DNA from 2 places in the Bacillus sp. AFS053548 genome. Region 2 is predicted to be linked to the other one. Evidence: a T-box and tRNA genes for the amino acid it is inferred to sense, from the RefSeq annotation. Region 2 holds a T-box; the other holds one or more tRNA genes.
The links. A T-box is a leader RNA that pairs with one kind of tRNA and senses whether it is charged. The one in region 2 lies ahead of CN946_RS05315 (valine--tRNA ligase), so its partner is inferred to be a tRNA-Val.

Region 1: it encodes a tRNA-Val, which carries the amino acid that the T-box ahead of CN946_RS05315 (valine--tRNA ligase) is inferred to sense. The anticodon was not compared.

Annotation. Positions count from the first base shown of each region.
Region 1 covers NZ_NUHI01000001.1:90,180-94,623, forward strand. Annotated here, with positions in the region: gene CN946_RS00425 (restriction endonuclease subunit S) at 1-242, shown strand, start outside; gene CN946_RS00430 (HNH endonuclease) at 340-1,392, opposite strand; tRNA gene CN946_RS00435 (tRNA-Val) at 1,669-1,741, shown strand; partial or broken gene CN946_RS23700 (IS110 family RNA-guided transposase) at 2,414-3,257, shown strand; gene CN946_RS23705 (hypothetical protein) at 3,248-3,379, opposite strand; gene CN946_RS00455 (zinc ribbon domain-containing protein YjdM) at 3,597-3,935, shown strand; gene CN946_RS00460 (SulP family inorganic anion transporter) at 4,146-4,444, shown strand, end outside.
Region 2 covers NZ_NUHI01000008.1:81,473-85,916, forward strand. Annotated here, with positions in the region: gene spoVID (stage VI sporulation protein D) at 1-122, shown strand, start outside; gene ysxE (spore coat protein YsxE) at 209-1,240, shown strand; gene CN946_RS05310 (sporulation protein) at 1,336-2,100, opposite strand; T-box leader at 2,328-2,563, shown strand; gene CN946_RS05315 (valine--tRNA ligase) at 2,619-4,444, shown strand, end outside.

The DNA.
Region 1 (4,444 bases), on a different contig from region 2:
AATCTAAGATGACGGGGATGGCAGAATCGCAAGTAAATATTTCTCAAAATAATATGAGATTGTTTGTTATTCCACTGCCACCTCTTAATGAGCAAAAACGTATTAGTGAGAAGGTAGACAAACTAATGACATTTTGTAATGAATTAGAAGTAAATATAGAGCAGTCTAGAAAAGAAAGGGAAAATCTAATGAAGGCTGTTTTACAGGAAGCTTTTAAAGTAAAAGAAGAAGTATTAAGTTAATATTAAATCAGTTTTAAGATATATCATAAAATGAGACTAGCCCTTCTCTAAGGAGAGGGGCATAGTTGTAAATATGTCAAAAAAGTTTTTTTGATACTTAACTGTTACTAGCCTCTAACCAATCCTTAATTAACTCTCTCCAAATTTCTCTATTTTGAACATGAAGGTTTTCAGTGTTTATTCTTCCTGCTGAAGTATGATGGTTTTCACAAAGTGGCATAAGATTAAAAGCATCATCAACATTAAATGAAACGAAATTTCTATATCGTTTTGGAATAATATGATGAATATCAATGTTTTCATCGGTACAACCTTCAATATAACATTTTTCTGTTATTATACCGACATTGTTAAGAATAGCACGCAGTTCATTGGTAGTTGCATTCTTTTCTTTAGGTAGAACTTTACATGAACGAACCAATTCTTGGATTACTGACTTTTTATCTTTAAAAATATGTTTATAGGTGTGACAGCCTAATCCATAAAGGTCAAGCTCTTTCTTTGTTAGAAATGAGTTCATCAAAGATGTGTTCATTAAAAACTCCTCTTCTAAGCCTAATTTCTTTTCAAGAATCCACCTTAAATCACGAATATAAGTTTTCTTTGTAAAATATTCCTTCGTTTCATTGGAATGTGGGAATTGAAAAGGTTTAAATTCATTGGGATATGCCTTGCATACCAAAAAAGCCACTGCCGAAAAGAACCTGAAATATGGGTCTGATTTCTTCTTTGTTTCTCCGTATTTGAGAATAGGGTATAATCCATTTTTTTTGAAGTGCTCAGCTCTAATGGTTTTCGGTAATAAGTCATCTATATGCAATACCAATTTTTCTTCGACTAACCATCTAGTTTTATTTAATACCTCTTCCTCCGAATAATCGCTGGTGTTTCTTTGCTTTTTTAAAAAGTTGAAACGCTGACGAATTTGACTAAACTGTGAAGTGCTTAATCCTAGTTTTACTTGAATCTCTTCTATTGGCATTTTATCAATATTCTTGATGATGTACTGCATTTCAATTGGTTGAATTTCTTCTAAATATCCTTTTTTTCTTAACCAATTACAAAGTAGTATTACATCAACATTAAGTTTCTTAGCAATCATTTGAATAGGCAATCTATTGAAGTTTTCCTGTATAAATAATTCATCCATGTATTTTAACCACCTTCATTAAATTTACATATAAATGAGCAACTATTATTAAGTATGATTACCTAAAAAGGTGAAATTATGTGAAGGTAAAATAATAGCGGGGAAAATAGATATGAAAAGTAAAGTGAAAGAAGTTTTATCCTGAGAAGTGTTTAGTGCTAATTAAACTTGACCAATTTTAGAGACCACTTTACAATTGTAAGTGTGAAAATTAGAAGGTTAGTGGTCAATAATTATTGTGTTTAGTAAAAACCTTCAGAAACCTATGTATATTACGATTCCATAGCTCAGCTGGGAGAGCACTACCTTGACAGGGTAGGGGTCGCTGGTTCAAGTCCAGTTGGGATCATAAAGATGAGAAGGCTCAAACCTAAGTATATTAAGGGTTTGGGCTTTTTCTTTGTTTTCAATTATTACCATTTTTTGTAATGAATATTATTCATTGCACAAAGACTGCACAGAAACTTCACATGTATATTAATTTAAACCAAATTTTTCATCAAATCGATTAGCTGTATTTTTCTGCATTTCTTCATTTGAATGTGAGTAAATACCAAGTGTTGTTTCAACTCTTGAGTGGCCCAATCTCTCGCTCACAATTTTAGGGTTCTCAGGACATAAGCTGTTTTGAAACAGAGTTTGAATTTATTAAGCTGTTTATTTATTGGAAAATGTAAAATAGTCTCAAAAATAATGAAGTCCTTTTTCAGTTTGTTTTCCAAACTTCAAACTCTGATAAATATTAGAATTTAATAATAATAGGTTATGAAGTTTTTATATGACTGAAAATAATATGAAATAAAAGCCACACCCTACCTCACGATTTACGATTTCTTTTCATTGCACAAAAATTGCACAGACTTATTAGAAACAATAAATTAAGCCCGCATAGTAGACTGATTCAATACGACCAGGTGCACCACAAATTGTTGCTCTCATAGAGAAGCACGCAGGATAGATTAATCTAATATGGTTGTTGCACCAGCCTTAATTTTTAATCAGCCAAAGAAGGATAAGATTTATGGAAGTTGTTAATAGTTACTGCTGTGGACTTGATGTTCACAAAAAGAGTATTACTGCTTGTGCGATTACACCAAAAGGTAAAGAAATAAAAACCTTCGGTACAATGACACATGATCTTTTTCAATTGGTAGACTGGATAAAAAATAAGCGTTGTTCTCAAGTTGCCATGGAAAGTACGGGTGATGTATATTGGAAGCCAATTTACAATCTACTTGAACTAGAATAAATACAACCCATGGTTGTAAACGCAGCACACATCAAGGCTGTACCAGGACGAAAAACCGACGTAAAAGATGCAGAATGGATTGCGAAGTTACTTCGTCATGTTCTTCTGCAACACAGTTTTGTTCCCAATCGCGAACAAAGAGAACTACGCGAGTTAGTTCGATACCGTCGCAGTCTCGTTGAAGAAAGAGCTAGGGAGATTAGTAGAATCCAAAAAGTTCTTGAGGGTGCCAATATTAAACTTTCTTCGGTTGCTTCTGACATTATGGGTGTCTCTAGTCGTGCAATGATTGAAGCGATTATTAACGGGATAAGTGATCCTGAAATTTTATCCAGTTTAGCTAAAACAAGTTTGAGGAAGAAAAAAAGATCAATTAGAACGTGCGTTAGTAGGATCTGTCGGACCTCATCAAAAGATGATGTTAAAAACACAGCTCTCACACATTGATTTTATGGATCACCAGATTGAACTTTTAAGTGTAGAAGTTCAACAACGAATGCAACCTTACGAAGAAGATATTGAATTGCTTGATACTATTCCTGGAATAGGTAGAGGTCATGCCGAACAACTTTTGGCTGAAATAGGAATCGGTATGAAAATGGCAGATCAATTTCCTTGGTAATAGTCTAATCCCATTGCGATAACAATCGAAACTGAGTTTAATTCCTTATAGTTCGAACAGCTTTCTCCAATTAATAAAAAGCAAATAATTAATATACTAAAATTGAGTTTTTTCATTTTCTCCCTCATTAATTTTGCTTAGGTACACCTAAATTTAAGCCGTCTAATGTCTTTTTTAGTTAATTATATGTTTAATTCTTTTGTTATTTTTTCCAAATTAAAAAAGAATATTCAAAAATTCAAATATCTAAATATCATATTGTAAAGATAATTAAACTATGTCAGTATAGAAATGATGATGCTCTAAAAGCAATACTAAAGGAGGGAATAGTTCATGGTCGAACTACCAAATTGTCCAAAATGTAACTCAGACTATACATATCACGATGGTAATCTATTTGTGTGTCCTGAATGTGGGTATGAATGGACACTGGATATTGAAACTGAAATGGATGATAAGAAAGTTGTAAAAGATGCCAATGGAAATATATTAAACGATGGTGATTCAGTTACTGTCATCAAAGATCTTAAAGTAAAAGGAACTTCTCTTGTTGTTAAAATTGGTACAAAAGTAAAAAGTATCCGTCTTGTTGATGGTGATCATGATATAGATTGCAAAATTGAAGGATTTGGAGCAATGAAATTAAAATCTGAATTTGTAAAAAAAATATAGATGTTTTTTATATAACCCATCACCATTGGTAAAGGACCTTTTTTCGAAGAGGTTCTTTTTTTGCTCTTTTTGAGTTTGTACTATGGAAATTGGGAAATAGTTACAATATTTAATTATAAGATTTTGTTTGACGAGAAAGAGATCTGTTATTATGATTATATTAAATATTTGTATATTCAAATAATCAAATATACTAGAAGGTGCGAGAAAGTGAAATGGCGAGGGAGATTTGAAAATTATAATAAAGTATCTTTTAGAAAGGATTTAATTTCAGGAATAGTAGTTGGAATTATTGCAATTCCTTTAGGAATGGCTTTTGCGATTAGTTCAGGAGTAAAACCAGAATACGGTATTTATACAACGATTATTGCAGGAGTATTGATTTCAATTTTCGGAGGATCAAAGTTTCAAATAGGGGGCCCTACAGGGGCATTTATACCTATACTTTTATCAATTGTAATTCATTATGGTTATGAAAACTTACTTATTGCAGGTTTTTTAGCTGGTGT
Region 2 (4,444 bases):
AATCTGTAGCTAAAAAATATAACCTACAAACTCAGCAGTTGAATCGTGTTAATAACTTGAATGATGAATTTTTATCGGAAGGGCAAATCATTTATATACCTGTAACTGCTATAAAACAATAACAATATGGTGAGAGCTTTGTATTAGTTAAGACACTTGTCTACTAATGCAAGGCTTTTACGCATTTAGAAAGTGAGAGTGACGCATCTTGTATAGAAAACCTAAAGATGAAATAAGCGTCATTTTAGCACAGTATCATATTGTACCAAATTATTTTGAAACTGTTGGTAAAGTAGTTAAGATCTATACGAATCAAGGTGTATTCGCACTAAAAGAGGCAAATGTGAATCGAGTTTATAGAAATAATTTGATTGATAATGTTCGTTCTTTACAAGATAAAGGCTTTCGGAATGTTGTACCAATTTATCATACCCAGAGCGGAGATTATATTGTTGAATTTAATACGAAGCATTACTATTTAATGCCGTGGATTGAAAGTGTTGATGAAAAGTCAGATGAGAACTTACATTTTCAACGAATGTTTACTTCACTAGGTAAGATGCACAACAGTACACAAAAAGAAAAAAAGGTAGATAAAGATCAATTACAAATCCATTATGATACGTTAACAAAAAGATGGAGTAAAGATAAAGATGTATTGGAAAATTTCATTGAGGCTGCGGAAGATAATTGGTATATGTCACCTTATGAACTAAGCTATTGTACGTATTTTCATAAAATATTAAGTGCACATCAATTTGCTAAGGGACAGTTAGATGAATGGTTTAAAAAAATGAAGGAAACTGAAAATACTAGAGTTGTCATGAACCATGGAAATTTATCTATTTCTCACTTTCTTGTAAATAAAAGAGGTGAAGGTGTCTTTATCAATCTAGAAAATGCACAAGAAACTACACCAATTCAAGATTTAACGAACTATTATAAGAATTCTTTTAAGACATATCCTATTCAGCAATCTGATCGTAATAATTGGCTTAAAATGTATGAAAAGAATTTTTCATTAAGAGAAGAGGAAAGAATGTTATTTTTAAGCTATATGGCATATCCAACGCAATTTTCTTCCAAAATTTCTAAATATTTAAAGCGATCCGGGGTTAATAATGAAAAAGACAATGTAAGAGATTTATTAAATGCATACTGGCATATGATTAATATTGAATATTTTGTCTCTAAAATACAAGAGGATATTGAAGCGGAGAAATCTATAGATGGTTTATAAGTTCAAACTGCATAATTAAGAAAGAAAAAACATCTATCCGAAAAATGTAACACTGCATTAATGTTAGCAACATGGATAGATGTTTTTTATGTTTATTATTTTACATGACGTTTAATTGCATTTACTACACTTTTTCGTACAAAATCCTTGTCCGTAATATGATCCTTTGAAAAAGAGATTCGAACATTATTTTCATCAGTTCCAAATAACTTAGAAAACTTACTAGTTGTTTCTTTTTGTTTTTGATTAAGTTGAAGGATTAAGTCGACTGTTTTGTCAAAGCTTAAATAGTTAACTTCAATCTCCTCTAATTTTCCACGAAATTCGCCATTCATTGGGTAAAATTCAAATTCTTGAATAATTTTTCCATATTTCTTTTTGTTTTCACTATCTCTTAATACAAATCCTTCTTCTTGAAGTGACTGGATTACCGTTTTTAAGCCAACTGAAGGAACTACTTGAACTCCATCAGCATCATATTGGTCAACAGCTTTTTCTATTTCTAAATGAGTTTTAATCCAAATATGGGATTTGTGAAGTGATACTGGTGTATTTTCAGATAAGGTGAAAAAGAAAGGAATAACAACTTCTTCATTAGCATTTATTATACGATCAACTGATACGATAAATTTTTGTAAAGTACCATTCTTATTAATAATCTTATCATTTGATTCAACTTGATATTCGGTCATTACATGTAAAAAGACGGAATCTAGTTCTTGTTTAACTCGACCACCTTTTATATATAATTCACCTTTTACTCGTTCACCAGCTTGATATTCTGTTTTTTCAAGCTTTGTATCGATTCTCGTTCCACCTATTCCGAGAACACGAGCTAATGTATTTTTAAATAAACCCATGAATATCCCCCTAAAAATTATATCTACATACTATATAATTATCGCATAATTAAATAAGTACTAGTATATCAGAATGTTAAATAATCATTACAATTATTTTTCGTATTTTTTTTATGTATTAAAAAATGTGGTACTATATTGACACTTATTGAATAATCTAGAAAGAAATTAGAAATAATGTTGACTAAGCTTAAGTAAATTTTGTAGACTATTACATATATTCATAATGAAATGCAATGATAGGGAAGAGTACAACGAACTAGTTCTTCAGAGAGGAAACCATTTGGTGGGAGGTTTCTAGAAAATAGAGTTGGAATGTCGCCCTTGAGCAGTGACTTCGAAAGCTTTTGGTGATTAGAAGTTAACGGATGATCCGTTATCTTTTTTAAGTGTGTCAGTTAAACACAAGTTTTTTCTGACAAAAAAAGGTGGTACCGCGAATTCAACTCCATTCGTCCTTTTCAAGGATGAGTGGAGTTTTTTTATTTTTCAATAATTATTTGAGGAGATGAATCCGAATGGAAATTACAAAAAAATCATTACCAACAAAATATGATCCGAATTTAGTTGAAAAAGATCGTTACCAATTTTGGTTAGATGGGAAATTCTTTGAAGCACAAGTGGAATCAGAAAAGCCGAAATATACAATCGTAATTCCTCCACCAAACGTAACTGGAAAATTACACTTAGGTCATGCTTGGGATACAACTTTACAAGATATCTTAACTCGTACTAAAAGAATGCAAGGTTATGATGTACTTTATTTACCTGGTATGGACCATGCTGGTATTGCTACACAGGCAAAGGTTGAAGCGAAATTACGAGAAGAAGGCTTATCAAGATATGATTTAGGACGTGAGAAATTCCTAGAAAAAGCTTGGGAGTGGAAAGAAGAATATGCTTCTCACATTCGTTCTCAATGGGAAAAAATCGGTTTAGGTTTAGATTACACTCGTGAACGATTCACATTAGATGAGGGTCTATCTGATGCAGTAAAAGAAGTATTCGTTAAGCTATACAACAAAGGATTAATCTATCGTGGTGAATATATCATCAACTGGGATCCAGCAACAAAAACAGCTTTATCAGATATCGAAGTTATTTATAAGGATGTTCAAGGTGCATTCTACCATATGCAATATCCTTTAACAGACGGAACTGGAAACATTCAAATTGCAACTACTCGTCCTGAAACAATGCTTGGGGATACTGCAATTGCAGTTCACCCAGAAGACGAAAGATATAAATCAATGGTTGGTAAAACAGTTACACTTCCTATCGTTAATCGTGAAATTCCAATTATTGCTGACGATTATGTTGATATGGAATTTGGTACTGGAGTTGTAAAAATTACTCCTGCCCATGACCCTAATGATTTTGAAGTTGGAAACCGTCATGACTTACCTCGCATTCTTGTAATGAATGAAGATGGTACGATGAATGAAAAAGCAGGAAAATACAATGGTATGGATCGCTTTGAATGCCGTAAACAAATCGTTAAAGATTTACAAGAAATGGGTGTTCTTGTTGAAATCGAAGAACATATGCATTCTGTAGGTCATAGTGAACGTAGCGGAGCGGTTGTTGAGCCATATTTATCAACTCAATGGTTTGTTAAAATGCAACCACTAGCTGATGCTGCAGTAGCATTACAAAATTCTGATGATAGCGTAAAATTTGTACCGGATCGTTTTGAAAAAACGTATCTACGTTGGATGGAAAATATCCGCGACTGGTGTATTTCACGCCAATTATGGTGGGGACATCGTATTCCAGCTTGGTATCATAAAGAAACTGGTGAGATTTATGTAAATCAAGAGCCACCAGCTGATATTGAAAATTGGAATCAAGATAACGATGTTTTAGATACTTGGTTCAGTTCAGCATTATGGCCATTCTCAACTTTAGGTTGGCCAAATGAAGAAAGTAAGGATTTCCAAGCTTACTTCCCAACGAATGTATTAGTAACGGGTTATGATATTATTTTCTTCTGGGTATCACGAATGATTTTCCAAGGAATCGAATTTACTGGTAAACGTCCATTTAACGATGTTTTAATTCATGGCTTAGTACGTGACGAGCAAGGACGTAAAATGAGTAAGTCACTTGGTAACGGTGTTGACCCAATGGATGTTATTGAGAAATATGGAGCAGATTCATTACGTTACTTCTTAACAACAGGAAGTTCACCAGGCCAAGATTTACGTTTCAGTATTGAGAAAGTTGAAGCTACTTGGAACTTTGTAAACAAAATTTGGAATGCATCACGTTTTGCTTTAATGAATATGGAAGGCTTCACATATGAAAATATTGATTTAACGAAAGAAAAGTCTGTTGCTGATGA